One region of the Dietzia sp. WMMA184 genome, then DNA from elsewhere that is predicted to be linked to it. Evidence: riboswitches for the same ligand, from Rfam matches in the RefSeq annotation. Region 1 holds a riboswitch; the other holds the start of a gene.

Region 1 (4,206 bases):
CCTCCTCGGTCGGCGCGCCCTCGGCCAGCCCGAGTGCGCGGCGCAGGCCCGGAACCGCGCCTGACTCGCCGCCCCACACCTGCGAGGCCCGCAGGATCGCCAGCACCAGGTTGACGCGCGCCTCGCCCGCGGGCGCCTGGCCCAGGACGTGCAGGCCGTCGCGGATCTGGACGTCCTTGATCTCGCACAGCCAGCCGTCCACGTGGAGGAGGAAGTCGTCGAACTCCTCGTCGTCGGGGCGCTGCTCGAGTCCCAGGTCCTCGTGCATGTGCGCGGACTGCATGAGGGTCCAGATCTGCGCGCGGATGGCCGGGAGCTTGGCCGGGTCCATCGACGCGATGTTCCCGTACTCGTCGAGCAGCTGCTCCAGCCGGGCGATGTCTCCGTACGACTCCGCGCGGGCCATCGGCGGGACCAGGTGGTCGACGATCGTCGCGTGCGCGCGGCGCTTGGCCTGGGCGCCCTCGCCGGGGTCGTTGACGAGGAAGGGGTAGATCAGCGGAAGGTCGGCGATCGCCGCGTCGGTGGCGCAGTCCGCCGAGAGCGCGGCGTTCTTGCCCGGCAGCCATTCGAGCGAGCCGTGCTTGCCGATGTGCACCAGCGCGTGCGCGCCGAAGCCGCGGGCGAGCCAGCGGTAGGCGGCCAGGTAGTGATGGGACGGCGCGAGCTCGGGGTCGTGATAGATGGCGACCGGGTTCTCGCCGAACCCGCGGGGCGGCTGGATCAACAGGACGACGTTGCCGGCCTGGATGGTGGCCAGGACGATCTCTCCGGCGTCGTTGACGAACAGCTCGCCCGGCGCGGGCCCCCACGCCTCGACCATCTCCGCACGCAGCGCCTCGGGCAGGTCCGCGGTCCAGCGCAGGTAGTCGTCGGTGGAGATCCGGACGTGGCTGTCGGTGAGCTGGGCGCTGGTGAGCCACTCCTCGTCCTGCCCGCCCGCGGCGATGAGCGCGTGGATGAGGGCGTCGCCGGCGGCGGTGTCGTCGGGGAAACCGCCCTCCGCGACGGTGCCATCCGCCCCCGGCTCGGTGAGGTCGAGGCCCGGTCGATCGAGAAAGCGCGCGATGGGGCCGTCGTCCGGGCCCAGGTCGTAACCCTCGTCGCGCATCCGGCGCAGCAGGCGGATGGTCGAGACCGGGGTGTCCAGACCGACGGCGTTGCCGATGCGGGAGTGCTTGGTCGGATAGGCCGACAGGACCAGCGCGACCTTGCGGTCGGCGGGCGCCACATGGCGCAGCCGCGCGTGGGCCACGGCGATCCCGGCGACACGCGCGCACCGCTCGGGATCGGCCACGTAGCGGGGCAGTCCGTCGGCGTCGATCTCCTTGAACGAGAACGGCGCAGTGATGATCCGGCCGTCGAACTCGGGGATCGCGATCTGGTTGGCGGAGTCCAGCGGGTTGACGCCGTCGTCGGAGGCCGCCCAGTCCTCGCGGCTCCACGTCAGGCACAGGCCCTGCAATACGGGAATGTCGAGCGCGGCGATGCGCTCGACGTCCCACGTCTCGTCCTCGCCGCCCGCGCTCACCGTGCCGGGAGTGGTGCCGCCGGCGGCGAGAACCGTCACGACCAGCGCATCGAGAGTGCCAAGGGCGTCGAACAACTCGTCGGGGGCCGAGCGCAGGGAGCCGGCGAAGACCGGCACTCCCACCGCGCCAGCGGCGTCGATCGCGTCGGCCAGCGCGTGGGCGAACCCGGAGTTCCCGCTCACCTCGTGGGCGCGGTAGTAGAGCACGCCCACGCGGGGCAGGCCGGGGGCTTCCGTCGTGTCCGGCCGCGGCGGCATACCCCACACCGGCACGTTCTCCGGCGGCTCGAACCCGGCGCCGGTGAGCAACACGGTGTCGGCCAGGAACGCGTGCAGCTGCGCCAGGTTGCCCGGGCCGCCCTCGGCGAGATAGCGGTGTGCCTCGGCCGCGGTGCCGATCGGGACGGTGGACAGCTCCATAAGGTCGGCGTCGGGGGTCTGCTCGCCACCCAGGACCACCACCGGAACGCCCGCGCCGAGCACGGCGGCGAACCCGGCGTCCCACGATCGCCGCGAGCCGAGGATGCGGACCACCACCAGGTCGGCGCCGTCGAGCAGTTCGGGCAGATTCGCCTCGACGTCGAGTCGAGACGGGTTGCCGAGCGTGAACGCCGCGCCGGATTCGCGCGCGGAGAGCAGGTCCGTGTCGGAGGTGGACAACAGGGTGATGCGGGGCACGTCGTGCTGTGCCGAGGCGCCATCAGGGGACGCCAAACGCCGGGTGGGGCGCATGTTCTTCTCCAAACCCTCGTGGAACATGTCGCCGTGGCCGGTCTCCTGGCTTCCGCATCAACGCCGTGCGACCGACCTTCCCGGACCCGTGGATCCAGTGGTCTCCGACCCGTGAGGGACGGACGAGGGCCGCGTGACTCCGCGACTACAGTGGCGAGGGCCGCGCCGGCTTTTCCTCCGGCTTCCCGAACACCACGGCACCGGCGAGCCTATCCGGCGGACCCCGCCAGTGGCCGCCCGGCCGTCGCGCGAGGGTCAGGAGCGACTTACCTGGCTGCCTCGCGTCAGCCGGGGACGGCCGTCCCGGTCAGGGGAAGTCCACCACCGCGAGGTTGAGGGGCAGCTCGTTCATCCGCGGCTCCGGCGAGAGGGTCGCCCCGTCGACGAAGGTGCCGGACAGGAAGTCGTCGGCGTCGGCGATCCGCTGCGGCGGGACCTGCCCGGCGTAGTCGAACCCCTTCAGCTCGTACGGCAGCGAGTCGGCCTCGAGCAGGCTCGGCCCGTCCATGAGCTGGAAGTGCAGGTGCGAGGCGTTGGCGTTGCCGGTGTTCCCGAGCTTGCCCAGCACCTGGCCCTCGGTCACCGTGTCGCCGGGTTTCACCGTGACCGAGCCGGAGATCATGTGTGCGTACATCGCGTACACGCCGTCACCGAGGTCGAGCACCACGTGGTTGCCGTCCACGTTCTCGACGGTGAGCTTGGAGGCCAGTTCCGGGTTGCTCGCGGGCAGGACCCCCGGCGCGTTGGCGTCCATCCCGTCGAGGACCGAGACGACGGTGGCGTCGGCGACGGCGAGGATCTCGGCGCCGTAGTCCACGTAGCTCTCGTTGTGGTTCCTGTCGCCGGTATAGAACTCGCCCTGGTCGTTGGTGCGCTTCCAGTCGATCGCGAAGCGCTGGCTGTTGTTGAGCTTGCCGTTGACCGACATCACCGAGCTGCGGTGCGGGAACCCCGGTTCGCAACACCCGTTGAGGGCCACCCAGTTCTCGCCCCGCACGGGCGGTGCGATGACCGGAACGGTCCGGGTGGAGAAGACGACCGGTGTCGTGAGGTAGTCGATGGGCCCCGGCTCCCCGAACGCCGGCGAGGCGGCGCCGGTCCCGTAGAGGTGGTGCAGCACCGCGTCCGGGGCCTGGTCGAGCGAGTCGAGGGTGAAGTCGATGAACACGACCCGGCTCTCCTGCGGCGGGATCTGCGCGGTGTCGACGTACCCGGCGGGCAGGTCCCGCAGGCGGTTGCAGTCGCCGAAGACGCAGTCCGGATCCACCAGCTCGTTGGCGGAGAAGCTGGCGATGACCTTGGAGGGATCGGCGCCGTCCACCACATCGATCTTGTCCACGCTCGCCGGCACCTTGGTGGCGTTGGTGAGCTGCAGGTCGTAGGCCACGTGGTACTTGCCGTCGGTGCCCTTGAACGGCAGCGGCGGGCTCCCGATGGGGACCACGGTGATCGCGGTGAACGCGTCCGGGACGGTCACCCCAGCGACGGACCCGGCGGCCGGTGATGCCGTGGTGGTGGTGGCCGCTTCGGCGGCGGCGGGTTCGGTGGCGGCGTCCGACGAACACCCGGCCGCGACCAGTGCGACTGCGGTGAGGACGGAGGCGAGAAGGGTGGGTACGCGGCGAGGTGTCACGGTGGAGCTCCGTTTCTTCAGTTGTGAAGAGAAACTTACCACCGGGGATCGGGAAAATGAACGCGCGCGTCGGGCTGCCACAATGGCCCCCGTGAGCATCGCCGAACCCACCCGCCGGACCCGTGGCGAAATGTGCCCGGGCGTCCTGCGGCCGTGGCCGGCCTCCGACGGCGCCCTGGTCCGGCTGCGCGTGCCGGGCGGCCGCGTGTCACCGGCGGCACTGGCCGGCCTGCACGGGGTCGCCGTGAGATACGGCGACGACGACAACGTGCACGTCACGACACGCGCGAACCTGCAACTGCGGGCTCTG
Region 2 (4,206 bases), 1.6 Mb from region 1:
GCGGGCGACGACGTCGGCCAGGATGAGGAACGCCGCGCCTACCAGCAGCGACACCGGCAGCAGCAGGCGGTGCCCCGGCCCGATGAGCATCCGCACGGCGTGCGGGATGACGATGCCCACGAACCCGATCAGGCCCGACACGGACACCACCGCCGCCGTGCCGAGGGTGGCCACGCTGATGAGGACCAGGCGCACCCGCGCCGGGGCGATCCCCAGCGTCGCGGCCTCGGCGTCCCCGACCGCCATCACGTCGAGGGTGCGGCGGAACAGGGCGATCACGGCCACCGCCACGAGCACGTACGGCAGCACCGTCCGCACGTCGGTCCAGCCGCTGGTCGTGAGGCGGCCGAGCGTCCACGAGTACACCTGCCGCAGGGTCTCGTCGTGGCGCTGCATGAAGAACGTCTGGATGGCGCTGGCGAACGCCGCCACGGCGACGCCGGCGAGGATGATGACCACCTCGCTGCGTCCACCGCCGACACTGCGGCCCAGCGTGTAGGTGGCCAGCACCGCGATCATGCCGCCGGCGAACGCGGCGGGCGGCACCATCGCCGAGCCCATCGCGCCGCCCACGACGATCGCCAGGGTGGCGCCCAGCCCCGCCCCGCTGGACACCCCGAGCAGGTACGGGTCGGCGAGCGGGTTGCGGAACACGCCCTGGTAGGTGGCCCCGGCGATCGCGAGCATCGCGCCGACGATCGCGCCCAGCACCACGCGTGGGATGCGGATCTCCCAGAGGATGACCTGCTGACGTTCGGTGAACCCCGAGTTGATGTCGACGAGCGGCAGCCGGCCCACCAGTTCGAGCACCACGCCGCCCGGGGTGAGGCCGGCCGGGCCGATGAGGGTGCCGAGCAGGACCGCCGCGGCCAGCAACAGCGTCGCCCCGCCCAGCACGAGGGCGCGGCGGGGCGACGGGCGGGTCACGAGGCGGGCTGGTTCGCGGGGCTCTCCGCGGTCTCCGGCGCGGCGTCGGGCACCGCGGTGACGATCGCGGCGACCTCGCGCATGAAGTCGACCACGCGCGGGCCCCACCGGCTGGACAGGTCCTCGTCGACCACGTGGACGCGCCCGTCGCGCACGGCGGTGAGTCCGTCCCAACCCGGCCGCTCGGCCACGACCTCCGGGGTGATGCCGCAGCACTGGCCGTCGGCGAGGAACACGAGGTCCGGGTCGGCCTCGAGGATGAGTTCCTCGGACAGCTGCGGGTAGGGGTCGTCGCCGGTGGCGATCGAGGTTAGGCCGAACAGGGAGTAGATCTCCCCGACGTAGGTGTCGTCGGTGACGGTGTAGTAGGTGTCGTCGAGCTCGTGGAAGTACGTCAGCGGGGTCTCGCGCTCCGGCACCGAGGCGACGATCTCGTCGATCTCGCTCTGCATCCGCGACACGAGTTCGGCGGCCTCGCCGATGTGCCCGGTGGCCGCCCCGACCTGCTCGAGCTGGGTGTAGGTGTCGTCGAGGGTCTGCGCGGCGGGCAGCTGCAGCACCTCGACGCCGGAGCGTTCGAGGCCGGCCACGATGTCCCCGGTGTCGTCGGTGAGCACGACGAGGTCCGGCGCGTATCCCAGGATCGCCTCGAGGTTGGGCGTGTAGCCGGACAGGTCGGTGACCGGGGCGTCGGAGGGGAAGTCGGACCGCTCGTCGACCGCCACGACGCTGTCCCCGGCGCCGACGGCGTAGAGCATCTCGGTGGTGGTGGGGGCCAGCGACACGATCGCCTGCGGTTCCTCCGCCGCGGCGGAGGTCTGGTCGGCCGGGGCCGGCTCGTCGCCGCCGGTGCCGCTGCCGCTGCACGCGGAGGCGACCAGCGCCAGGGCGGCCAGGGGGGCGAGCAGCAGCGAGCGGGCTCGTGGATGGTGCATGGCATCCTCCGTGATTCGGAGGAAGAAAACAGCTCGGGCCGCGGCCTGGGCCGCTGCACGCGACCGTCCTTCGTCCGAGGTCAGTACGTACGGCTGCCGCGGAACCGGCCGACCTGGCTCGCCCGTCCTGAGACGGGATCACAGTTGCGGGACAGCGTCGGATTCGCACCGACTTCCGCCGAGTTGCCGCGGGGTCCGACGCTGGTGGCCGGACCCGTCGAGGGTATCCCACCCGTCGTCGCGTCCGCCCATCCCATACATCCGCTGTCGCCCCTGTCCGAGCCGTCCCCGCGCCTGGCCGGGGCGGGGCGAGGTCACGCGGAGCTGGTGACGACGGTCGGGGAGGATGGATCGCGATACCTGTCGGCAGTGGGAGAGGACCGTGGAGATGACGACGACGACGAGTTCTGCAGGCGAGGGGCCTTCGGCCGCGGATCTGCGCGAGCAGGGTTTCGCGACCAGGCGCGAGGTGATGAGCGACGACTTCGTCGACCGGGCCATGGACCGGGCTGTCGGGACGGAGTCGGAGGCGATCCAGCACGTGGTCGCAGAGAACGTGTGGGGCAACATCTGGAACCGGCCCGGGTTGGACCGACGGGATCGCAGCCTGCTTAATATCGGGATGCTCGTGGCACTGCGCGCGGACGCCGAGCCGGCGGGGCATGTACGCGGCGGGTTGACCAACGGGTTGACCCGCGAGGAGATCACCGAGGCGGTCATCCACGCCTCGGAGTACTGCGGCGCGCCGGCGGCCCTCGCGGCGACGAGGACCGTCCAGACCGTCTTCGACGACCTCGACGGGTGATCGCCCACACGGCCCAAGGACGTCATGGACGTCAGGTAGTCTCGACACGAGAGTGACAGACGCCACCCCTCGATCAAGGAGCCCCTCATGAAGAGCACGATGATGCCGGAGCAGTTGAACATCAGCACGATCCTGCAGTTCGGTGCGACCGTCCACTCCGATGCGGTCGTCACCACCTGGACCGATCAGGGACCACGGAAGATCACCTACGGCGATCTGGGCAAGCACGCCGCGCAGCTGGCCAACGCGCTGCGTTCCCTGGGGGTCGACGGTGACCAGCGGGTCGCCACATTCCAGTGGAACAACTCCGAGCACTTGGAGGCCTACCTCGCGATCCCGTCCATGGGCGCCGTGCTGCATCCGCTGAACATCCGGCTGTTCCCGGACCAGCTCGAGTTCGTGGCCAACCACGCAGAGGACAAGGTCGTGATCGTCGACCCGAGCCTCGTCCCGCTCCTGCAGCCGCTCCTGCCCCGGTTCTCGACGGTCGAGCACGTCATCGTCACCGGTGGGGGCGCCGCGAACCTCGAGGCTCCCGAGGGCATCCAGGTGCACGACTACGACGCGCTCCTCGCCGCCCAGCCCACCGAGTTCGATTGGCCGGAGGTCGACGAGAACTCCGGCGCCGCGATGGCCTACACCTCGGGCACCACCGGCGACCCGAAGGGCGTCGTCTACTCGCACCGGTCGATCTACCTCCACTCGATGCAGGTGTGCATGTCCGACGGCATGGACATCTCGCTCGACGACAACGTGCTGGCGATCGTGCCGATGTTCCACGCCATGTCGTGGGGCCTGCCGTACGCCGCGTTCATGGTGGGCGCCTCGCTGCTCATGCCGGAGCGTTTCCTACAGCCCGAGCCGCTGGCCGCGATGATCGCCTCCGAGCGTCCGACGCTGGCCGCCGCCGTCCCCACGATCTGGCAGGCAGTGGACGCGTACAGCGTGGACCACCCCATCGACATGTCGAGCTTCCGTGCGGTCGTCGTGGGCGGCAGCTCGTGCCCGCCGGAGCTGATCCGCAAGTTCCGGGACAAATACGGGATCAACATCGTCCACGCGTGGGGCATGACCGAGACCTCGCCCATCGGCACCCTGTCCCGCCCGAAGGCCTCCCTGCCGGAGGAGAAGCAGTTCGAGCTCCGCATGACGCAGGGCCGACTCATCGCCGGCGTGAAGGCCCGTATCGTCGACGATTCCGGCCAGGCCCTGCCATGGGACGGCGAGTCCGTCGGCGAGCTGGAGGTCCGCGGCCCGTGGATCACCGGCAGTTACTACAAGGTGGACGCCTCGGACTCCTTCGACGACGGCTGGCTGCGCACCGGCGACGTGGGGTATATCAAGCCCGAGGCGTTCCTGCAGCTCACCGACCGCGCGAAGGACATCATCAAGTCCGGTGGCGAGTGGATCTCGTCCGTCGAGGTGGAGAACTACCTCCTCGAGCACCCGTCCGTGGCGGAGGCCGCCGTGATCGGTGTCCCCGACCCCAAGTGGGACGAGCGGCCGCTGGCCACCATCGTCGTCAAGGACGGTGTGCCC

Evidence for each region. A riboswitch is a leader RNA that binds a small molecule or an ion and turns the genes downstream of it on or off. The one in region 1 is predicted to bind cobalamin.
Region 2: it holds a riboswitch for cobalamin, as region 1 does, so the genes downstream of both, CK206_RS11980 (ABC transporter substrate-binding protein) here and cobN (cobaltochelatase subunit CobN) in region 1, are expected to answer to the same signal.

The regions. Positions count from the first base shown of each region.
Region 1 covers NZ_NXEI01000001.1:1,021,036-1,025,241, forward strand. The annotation lists gene cobN (cobaltochelatase subunit CobN) at 1-2,263, opposite strand, end outside; cobalamin riboswitch at 2,281-2,475, opposite strand; gene CK206_RS04710 (M23 family metallopeptidase) at 2,571-3,896, opposite strand; gene CK206_RS04715 (nitrite reductase) at 3,988-4,206, shown strand, end outside.
Region 2 covers NZ_NXEI01000001.1:2,608,969-2,613,174, forward strand. The annotation lists gene CK206_RS11975 (iron ABC transporter permease) at 1-927, opposite strand, end outside; gene CK206_RS11980 (ABC transporter substrate-binding protein) at 924-1,862, opposite strand; cobalamin riboswitch at 1,951-2,095, opposite strand; gene CK206_RS11985 (carboxymuconolactone decarboxylase family protein) at 2,251-2,667, shown strand; gene CK206_RS11990 (long-chain fatty acid--CoA ligase) at 2,755-4,206, shown strand, end outside.